Regions from separate parts of the Streptomyces roseochromogenus subsp. oscitans DS 12.976 genome, predicted to be linked through region 3. Evidence: predicted binding sites of a transcription regulator. Region 3 holds the regulator's gene; each other region holds the start of a gene.

Region 1 (3,273 bases), 1.4 Mb from region 3:
GGCGGCGTTCTGCAGGGCGGAACGGGTCACCTTCGCCGGGTCGATGATGCCCTCGGCGATCATGTCGACGTATTCGCCCGTGGCGGCGTTCAGACCGTGGCCGACGGCCAGGTTGCGCACCTTCTCCACGACGACGCCACCCTCAAGACCACCGTTGACGGCGATCTGCTTCAGCGGGGCCTCCAGGGCGAGCTTCACGGCGTTGGCGCCGGTCGCCTCGTCACCCTCCAGGTCCAGCTTCTCGAAGACCGAGGAGGCCTGCAGCAGGGCCACGCCACCACCGGCGACGATGCCCTCCTCGACGGCCGCCTTGGCGTTGCGCACGGCGTCCTCGATGCGGTGCTTGCGCTCCTTGAGCTCCACCTCGGTGGCGGCACCGGCCTTGATGACCGCGACACCGCCGGCGAGCTTCGCCAGGCGCTCCTGCAGCTTCTCGCGGTCGTAGTCCGAGTCGCTGTTCTCGATCTCGGCGCGGATCTGGTTGACCCGGCCGCCCACCTGCTCCGAGGAGCCGGCGCCGTCGACGATGGTGGTCTCGTCCTTGGTGATGACGACCTTGCGGGCGCGGCCCAGGAGGTCCAGGGTCGCGTTCTCCAGCTTGAGGCCGACCTCCTCGGAGATGACCTCGCCGCCCGTGAGGATGGCGATGTCGCCGAGCATGGCCTTGCGGCGGTCGCCGAAGCCCGGGGCCTTGACGGCGACGGACTTGAAGGTGCCGCGGATCTTGTTGACGACCAGGGTCGACAGGGCCTCGCCCTCGACGTCCTCGGCGATGATCAGCAGCGGCTTGCCCGACTGCATGACCTTCTCCAGCAGCGGGAGCAGGTCCTTGACCGAGGAGATCTTGGAGTTGGCGATGAGGATGTACGGGTCCTCCAGCGCCGCCTCCATGCGCTCCATGTCGGTCGCGAAGTAGGCGGAGATGTAGCCCTTGTCGAAGCGCATGCCCTCGGTGAGCTCAAGCTCCAGACCGAAGGTGTTGCTCTCCTCGACGGTGATGACGCCTTCCTTGCCGACCTTGTCCATGGCCTCGGCGATCAGCTCGCCGATCTGGGTGTCGGCGGCGGAGATGGACGCGGTGGAGGCGATCTGCTCCTTGGTCTCGACGTCCTTCGCCTGCTCCAGCAGGGCGGCGGAGACGGCCTCCACGGCCTTCTCGATACCGCGCTTGAGGGCCATCGGGTTGGCGCCGGCGGCGACGTTGCGCAGGCCTTCCTTGACCAGGGCCTGGGCCAGGACGGTCGCGGTCGTCGTGCCGTCACCGGCTACGTCGTCGGTCTTCTTCGCGACTTCCTTGACCAGCTCGGCGCCGATCTTCTCGTACGGGTCCTCGAGCTCGATCTCCTTGGCGATGGAGACACCATCGTTGGTGATCGTGGGGGCGCCCCACTTCTTCTCGAGGACGACGTTGCGACCCTTGGGGCCGAGCGTCACCTTGACGGCGTCCGCGAGCTGGTTCATGCCGCGCTCGAGGCCGCGCCGCGCCTCCTCGTCGAACGCGATGATCTTGGCCATGTGAAGTGGTCCCTCCAGGACTGGGGGTGATTCCTTCGGACCGCGCCCGCGCCCGCGACGGACGGTTCGCCGGCCTGTGGTTCCCTGCCCCACGTGGCCCGCGGACCTCACCGACCCGGTCCTTCTTTGTCACTCTCACCTTCAGAGTGCTAACGCCAATGATTAGCACTCGGCATGCCCGAGTGCAAGCGCCTCGCGCCTGCCGGGGGCCTCGCTCAGCCGCGCGCGAACGGGGGGCGCCGGGCATGAACGCCGGGCATGAACAGGGGGCGCGCCGGGCATGACGAAGGGCCCGCACCCCAGGAGGTACGGGCCCTTCGAAGATGAGCAGAAGAACGTCGCTGTCAGCCGACGCGTGCTTCAGCTGGTCGCCAGCTTGACCATGTCCGCCTGCGGGCCCTTCTGACCCTGCGAGATCTCGAAGTCGACCCGCTGTCCCTCTTCCAGGGTGCGGTAACCGTCCATCTGGATCGCACTGTAGTGGACGAAAACATCCGCACCACCGTCGACCGCGATGAAGCCGTACCCCTTCTCCGCGTTGAACCACTTGACGGTGCCCTGAGCCATGCCTAACTCCCCTATTACTGGCCCTTGCACAGATCCACACTTCGCGGACCCGGGTCAGACCTCACCCCCCAAATCGGTCGGGGGCGTGCGCCGGAACGCGTCGACCGCGGCTGAATGTATCTGTCCAACTGCCGTCTGCAACAGGTCAATCGGACGAGAATTCTGGACGGGAACGGTCCGGAATGTGGTGAGAATTCGCCCGACTTCGGGGCAAGTCGGGCCACACAAAGGCCACAAAAGCCGCATAAAACCCGCGTACTTTGGCTGCTTCTTGTCGGGCGTGCGGCACGAATCCAGGGCTCGCGACCCGAAGGCCGCGACCAGGTTCCCCAACTGTACCGCGCTCAATCACGCAGAATCGCCCCCTCCGCTTCTCTCACGGAGGAGGCAATTCAATGAACAATGGGTAACTGAAGTTACCCAAGGTAACGATCAGCCGCCGGCGACCGCCGGGATGATGGAGACACCCGCGCCGTCCGGGGTGGCGGTCTGAAGGCCCTGCTCGAAGCGGACGTCGTCGTCGTTGACGTAGACGTTCACGAAACGGCGCAGCTTGCCCTGGTCGTCCAGGACGCGGGCGGCGATCCCGGTGTGGTTCTTCTCCAGGTCCTCGATGACCTCGGCGAGGGTGGCGCCTTCGGCGGCCACTTCGGCCTGCCCACCGGTGTAGGTGCGCAGGATGGTCGGGATGCGAACGGTCACGCTCACGATGAAACCTCCGGTCAGGGTGACGCCCCAGGGGCGCGGGGCTGTATTTGATGTACGGCTACCGCCGCGTGGGCACGACCAGCCCCCACCGGCCCGCAGACGAACTCAGTTACGCGAGGCCGGCCTCGCGGAACGAATCAAGGCTGGGACGAATGGTCGCGGTCAGCCCTGTACCAGCCACCGCGTCCAGCGTCTTCAGCCCGTCACCGGTGTTGAGAACCACCGTGGTCTTCGTCGGGTCCAGGACGCCGTCCTTGATCAGCTTGCGGGTGACGCCCACGGTCACACCGCCCGCCGTCTCCGCGAAGATGCCCTCGGTGCGGGCCAGCAGTTTGATGGCGTCGACGACTTCCTCGTCCGTCACGTCCTCCACGGCACCGCCGGTGCGGCGCGCGATGTCGAGGACGTAGGGGCCGTCGGCCGGGTTGCCGATGGCGAGGGACTTGGCGATGGTGTTCGGCTTCTGGGGGCGGACCACGTCAT
Region 2 (3,273 bases), 2.9 Mb from region 3:
AGGTCTTCGTCGACCACTGGGAGTACCGCGAGGACGACCAGAAGATGCGCCGCGGCGACATCGTTCTCACCCACTTCCGCGGCCGCTCCGACTGGAACGGCACGATGATCGACGACATGCGCCGCTTCCTGAACAAGATCACGCGCGAGGGCTACGCCGTGGCCCGCCTGGAGGACTACCTGTGAGGCCGGGGGGGAGCCCGCGGGCGGAGCGCGCGAGGACCGGCCGCGGGCGGCGCCCGTACCGGTCCCTGAGCGCGCTCCTCGCCTCGGCCCTCCTCCTCGCCGGCTGCGCCCAGTCCGTCGACCCCATCGAACGCCTCGGCAAGAAGGCCGCCGAGGGCGTACGCCCGCACGGCCCCGCCCCCGACCAGAGCTACCGCCGCTGGGGCCTGACCGAGCCCCTCGCCCGCCCGCCGCGCCCCGCCGCCCGCGCCCTGGCCCTCGCCCCGCAGACCGGCGGCCGTGCCCTGCCCCGCGTCGTCGACCACATCCCCACCCGCGACCGGGTCGTCTTCCTCACCTACGACGACGGCGCCGAGAAGGACCCCGGGTTCGTCGACATGGTCCGCGAACTCCGGCTGCCGGTCAGCATGTTCCTCACCGACAGCGCCATGGGCCCCGGCTACGGCCACTTCGCCCGCCTGCACCAGCTGGGCGCCGGCATCCAGAACCACACCCTCGACCATCGCGCGCTGGCCGGACTGCCGTACGCCGCCCAGCGTGCCGAGATCTGCGGCCAGCAGAGCAGGCTCAGATCCCGCCTCGGCGTACGCGCCCGTCTCTTCCGCCCGCCGTACGCCTCGTACGACACCACCACCCTGCGCGCGGCGGCCGACTGCGGCATCTCCGCCGTCGTCCTGTGGCGCGCCGCGATGACCCCGACCGACGTCGTCTACATCCACGGCAAACACCACCTGCGCCCCGGCGACATCATCCTGGTCGGCCCGGACGAGACGACGGGAGTGTCCTTGCGGGAGCGCACGACCGGGGTGCTGCGGAGGGTGCAGCAGCGGGGGCTGACGGTGGGGCGGCTGGAGGACTACCTGTAGAGCACTTTTCCGGCGCCGGCCGGCGAAAAACAGCCCGTCCGGCGTTTGAGGACGAGGCCGTTCAGGCCGAAGCGGGGTCTGGGGGCGCCAGCCCCCGGGACGGTGGGGCGACACCGGCCCACCAGGAACCCGGCGCGGAGGAGATTCCGCCGACGCGCCGCACGGCATTGGCACTCCGCTTGACCGAGTGCTAATCGCGGTCATAGTCTCGGCTCTGGCACTCCCCAAGTGAGAGTGCCAAAAAAGCGACGGGCAGGTCCGGCACCCGCGACGACGGATCGACCTGGTCGCCACCTCAGACAGTTAACCCCGTGAGATCTCCGAAGGGGGAGGTCGGATCGTGACGACCGCCAGCTCCAAGGTTGCCATCAAGCCGCTTGAGGACCGCATCGTGGTCCAGCCGCTGGACGCCGAGCAGACCACGGCCTCTGGCCTGGTCATCCCGGACACCGCGAAGGAGAAGCCCCAGGAGGGCGCCGTCCTCGCTGTGGGCCCGGGCCGGTTCGAGAACGGCGAGCGCCTTCCGCTCGACGTCAAGGTCGGCGACGTCGTCCTGTACAGCAAGTACGGCGGCACCGAGGTGAAGTACAACAACGAGGAGTACCTCGTCCTCTCGGCTCGCGACGTGCTCGCGATCATCGAGAAGTAATCACCTCGAGCAGACTCTTTTGCTCCTGAGCTGCGCCCCTGGCCCCCGCGACCGATAACGAAGCCGGGCGCCCGGGGCGCAGTTGTCTTTCCACCCATAGATTTCCGAGAGGGCTCCCGCTGTCATGGCGAAGATCCTGAAGTTCGACGAGGACGCCCGTCGCGCCCTCGAGCGCGGCGTCAACAAGCTGGCCGACACGGTGAAGGTGACGATCGGCCCCAAGGGCCGCAACGTCGTCATCGACAAGAAGTTCGGCGCCCCCACCATCACCAACGACGGTGTCACGATCGCCCGCGAGGTCGAGATCGAGGACCCGTACGAGAACCTTGGTGCCCAGCTGGTGAAGGAGGTGGCGACCAAGACCAACGACATCGCGGGTGACGGCACCACCACCGCCACCGTGCTCGCCCAGGCGCTGGTCCGCGAGGGTCTGAAGAACGTCGCCGCCGGTGCCTCCCCGGCCGCCCTGAAGAAGGGCATCGACGCCGCCGTCAAGGCCGTCTCCGACGAGCTGCTCGCCACGGCCCGTCCGATCGACGAGAAGTCCGACATCGCCGCCGTCGCCGCGCTGTCCGCCCAGGACCAGCAGGTCGGCGAGCTGATCGCCGAGGCGATGGACAAGGTGGGCAAGGACGGTGTCATCACCGTCGAGGAGTCCAACACCTTCGGTCTGGAGCTGGACTTCACCGAGGGCATGGCCTTCGACAAGGGCTACCTGTCGCCGTACTTCGTGACGGACCAGGAGCGCATGGAGGCCGTCCTGGAGGACCCGTACATCCTCATCAACCAGGGCAAGATCTCCTCCATCCAGGACATGCTGCCGCTGCTGGAGAAGGTCATCCAGGCCGGCTCCTCCAAGCCGCTGCTGATCATCGCCGAGGACGTCGAGGGCGAGGCCCTGTCGACCCTGGTCGTCAACAAGATCCGCGGCACCTTCAACGCCGTCGCGGTGAAGGCCCCCGGCTTCGGCGACCGCCGCAAGGCGATGCTGCAGGACATGGCGATCCTCACCGGCGCCACGGTCATCTCCGAGGAGGTCGGCCTCAAGCTCGACCAGGCCGGCCTGGACGTGCTGGGCTCCGCCCGCCGCGTGACGGTCACCAAGGACGACACCACCCTCGTCGACGGAGCCGGCAAGTCCGAGGACGTGCACGGCCGCGTCGCGCAGATCAAGGCCGAGATCGAGAACACCGACTCCGACTGGGACCGCGAGAAGCTCCAGGAGCGCCTCGCGAAGCTGGCCGGCGGCGTGTGCGTGATCAAGGTCGGCGCCGCCACCGAGGTGGAGCTGAAGGAGAAGAAGCACCGTCTGGAGGACGCCATCTCCGCGACCCGCGCCGCGGTCGAGGAGGGCATCGTCTCCGGTGGTGGCGCCGCGCTGGTCCACGCCTCCAAGGTCCTCGAGGGCAACCTCGACAAGACCGGCGACGAGGCCACCGGTGTCTCCGTGGTCCGCAAGGCGGTCGTCGAGCCGCTGCGCTGGATCGGCGAGAACGCCGGCCAGGAGGGCTACGTCATCGTCTCCAAGGTCAAGGACCTGGAGAAGGGGCAGGGCTACAACGCCGCCACCGGC
Region 3 (3,273 bases):
CTGGAACTGCCCCTGCGGCCGCTCCTCGCCCCGCAGCTTGGCCAGCTCGCGCAGCAGCCGCTCCTGCTCGGGATCCAGCTTGGTCGGCGTCGTGACCTCGACATGCACGATCAGGTCACCCCGGCCGCCGCCGCGCAGATGCGTGACACCCCGGTTGTGCAGCGGGATCGACTGGCCGGACTGGGTGCCGGGCCGGATGTCGACCTCCTCCATGCCGTCCAGCGTCTCCAGCGGCACCTTGGTGCCGAGGGCCGCCGCCGTCATCGGGATCGTCACCGTGCAGTGCAGATCGTCGCCGCGCCGCTGGAAGGTCGGGTGCGGCAGCTCGTGGATCTCGACGTACAGGTCACCGGCCGGACCGCCACCGGGGCCGACCTCGCCCTCACCGGCGAGCTGGATCCGCGTGCCGTTGTCGACACCGGCCGGGATCTTCACGGTGAGCGTGCGGCGGGAGCGGACGCGGCCGTCGCCGGCGCACTCCGGGCACGGCGTCGGCACGACCGTGCCGAAGCCCTGGCACTGGGGGCAGGGCCGCGAGGTCATGACCTGGCCCAGGAAGGACCGGGTGACCTGCGAGACCTCACCGCGGCCGCGGCACATGTCACACGTCTGAGCGGTCGTACCGGGCGCCGCGCCCTCGCCGTTACAGGTGTTGCAGACAACCGCGGTGTCGACCTGGATGTCCTTGGTCGTCCCGAAGGCCGCCTCGTCCAGCTCGACCTCGATGCGGATCATCGCGTCCTGGCCGCGCCGGGTGCGCGAGCGCGGGCCGCGCTGCGACGCCGTACCGAAGAACGCGTCCATGATGTCGGAGAAGTTGCCGAAGCCACCGGCCCCGAAGCCGCCCGCGCCGGCGCCGCCCGCCTGCGAGAGCGGGTCGCCGCCGAGGTCGTAGACCTGCTTCTTCTGCGGGTCCGACAGCACCTCGTAAGCGGCGTTGATCTCCTTGAACCGCTCCTGGGTCTTCGGGTCGGGGTTGACGTCCGGGTGCAGCTCGCGCGCGAGCCGGCGGAACGCCTTCTTGATCTCATCCTGCGACGCGTCGCGGCGCACGCCGAGAACGGCGTAGTAGTCCGTGGCCACTTACGACTCCGCCAGGATCTGTCCGACGTACCGTGCCACTGCGCGTACCGCTCCCATCGTTCCCGGGTAGTCCATGCGGGTCGGTCCGACCACGCCGAGCTTGGCAACCGCCTCGCCGCCCGAACCGTAACCGACCGACACCACGGAGGTGGAGTTGAGTCCCTCATGGGCGTTCTCGTGCCCGATGCGCACCATCACGCCCGGATCCTTCGCCTCGCCAAGGAGCTTGAGAAGCACGACATGCTCCTCCAGGGCCTCCAGGACGGGCCGGATCATGAGGGGAAAATCATGTCCGAAGCGGGTGAGATTGGCGGTGCCGCCGATCATCAGCCGCTCCTCGTTCTCCTCGACGAGTGTCTCCAGAAGGGTGGAGAGCACCGCCGAGACCGTACCGCGGTCCTCCGGCTCGAAGGCGTCCGGCAGGTCCTCGACCAGCCGCGGCACATCCGTGAACCGGCGACCCGCGACCCGGCTGTTCAGCCGCGCGCGCAGATCGGCGAGGGAGGACTCGCCGAACGGCGCCGGGCAGTCGACCATCCGCTGCTCGACCCGGCCGGTGTCCGTGATCAGCACGAGCATCACGCGCGCCGGGGCGAGCGAGAGCAGCTCCACATGCCGCACGGTGGACCGGGTCAGGGACGGATACTGCACGACGGCGACCTGCCGGGTGAGCTGCGCGAGCAGCCGCACGGTCCGCGCCACCACGTCGTCGAGATCGACGGCGCCCTCCAGGAAGTTCTGGATCGCCCGCCGCTCGGGCGCGGTCATCGGCTTGACGCCCGCCAGCTTGTCCACGAACAGCCGGTAGCCCTTGTCGGTGGGGATGCGCCCGGCACTGGTGTGCGGCTGGGCGATGAACCCCTCGTCCTCCAGGGCCGCCATGTCGTTGCGGACGGTGGCCGGGGAGACCCCGAGGTTGTGCCGCTCGGTCAGGGCCTTCGACCCGACCGGCTCCTCGGTGCCGACGTAGTCCTGGACGATGGCGCGCAGCACCTGAAGCCTGCGTTCACTCAGCATTCGCGCGCACCTCCAGCACGTCGTCCCCTCTGTCCCGTCCGTCCCGCCGTCCGTCCGCTTGGCACTCTTCGCATGCGAGTGCCAGCGTTCTGGGGCCCAGTGTACGGCTGTCGGGTACACCCGGGGCAAGGTCGTGCGGTCGCGGCGGCTTGTGCAGCTAGCGTCGCGGTATGACGGTGACTTGGGAAGAGCTGGGGTGGGAACGGCTGGCCGCCGGCGTCGGACGCCGCCGCCTCCCCGGCTGTGACTGCACGGTCGGGCTGGTCCTCGGGGAGGGTACGGCGCTGATGGTGGACGCCGGATCCAGCCTGGCCGAGGGCGCGCGGCTGCGGGCACAGGCCGAGGAACTGGCCGACGGCCGTGTGACCCATCTCGCGCTGACGCATCCCCACTTCGACCATGTCCTCGGGGCGGCGGCGTTCGCGGGGACGGAGATCTACGCGGCCGTGGGCGTCGACGCGGTCTTCGCCTACGAGCGCGCGGAACTGCGCTTGGACGCCGTGCGCAACGGGCTCCCGGTGGCCGACGCCGACGAGGCGGTGGACGCGCTGGTGCCGCCCGGCCATCTGGTCTCCGGCGAGTGGACGCTGGACCTGGGCGCGGGCCGCCAGGCGCTGCTGGCGAACGTGGGTCCGGGACACACGGCCCACGATCTCGCGGTGCTGATCCCCGGCTCCCCGGAGGTGGTCTTCTGCGGCGACCTGGTCGAGCAGTCCGGCGAGCCCCAGGCGGGTCCGGACGCGGTCCCGTCCCGCTGGCCGGACGCCCTGGACCGGCTGCTGTCCCTGGGCGGCGAGGACGCGCTGTACGTACCCGGTCACGGAGCGGTGGTGGACGCGGCGTTCGTACGACGTCAACGCGACGAGCTGGCAACGCGCTTCGGCGTGTCGTGAGCGCCGACGTGAGGCTTCTCCTATCGTCATCCGAATGCGCCAGTACTCCGCCGATCTGACTCCACCGTGGAAGAGGCCGAAGCCCACGCCGGAGGTACCGGCGGAGCCGGGCCTGGTGGTGGAGGAGCCCGGTACCGGCTTCTGTGGCGCGGTGATCCGCTGCGAGGCCGGCACGGTGACACTGGAGGACCGCTTCGGCAAGCACCGGGTGTTCCCGCTGGAGCCGCGGGGCTTCCTGCTGGAGGGCCGGGTGGTGACGCTGGTGAGGCCTGCGGCCGGT

The links. Region 3 encodes HrcA, which represses chaperone genes, less so after heat shock. Its sites were predicted from a motif close to TTNGCACTCNGNNNNNCNGAGTGCNAA; they were not measured.
Region 1: a site for HrcA is predicted at 1,678-1,704, ahead of groL (chaperonin GroEL). Genes of this name have one in related genera too.
Region 2: a site for HrcA is predicted at 1,219-1,245, ahead of groES (co-chaperone GroES). Genes of this name have one in related genera too.

What each region holds. Positions count from the first base shown of each region.
Region 1 covers NZ_CM002285.1:5,153,041-5,156,313, reverse strand. Annotated here, with positions in the region: gene groL (chaperonin GroEL) at 1-1,515, opposite strand, end outside; gene M878_RS71990 (cold-shock protein) at 1,876-2,082, opposite strand; gene M878_RS71985 (MoaD/ThiS family protein) at 2,515-2,790, opposite strand; gene thrC (threonine synthase) at 2,900-3,273, opposite strand, start outside.
Region 2 covers NZ_CM002285.1:3,663,864-3,667,136, reverse strand. Annotated here, with positions in the region: partial or broken gene M878_RS65535 (polysaccharide deacetylase family protein) at 1-185, shown strand, start outside; gene M878_RS65530 (polysaccharide deacetylase family protein) at 251-1,051, shown strand; gene groES (co-chaperone GroES) at 1,392-1,700, shown strand; gene groL (chaperonin GroEL) at 1,825-3,273, shown strand, end outside.
Region 3 covers NZ_CM002285.1:6,588,926-6,592,198, reverse strand. Annotated here, with positions in the region: gene dnaJ (molecular chaperone DnaJ) at 1-1,083, opposite strand, end outside; gene hrcA (heat-inducible transcriptional repressor HrcA) at 1,084-2,100, opposite strand; gene M878_RS78265 (MBL fold metallo-hydrolase) at 2,271-2,993, shown strand; gene M878_RS78260 (DUF3097 domain-containing protein) at 3,028-3,273, shown strand, end outside.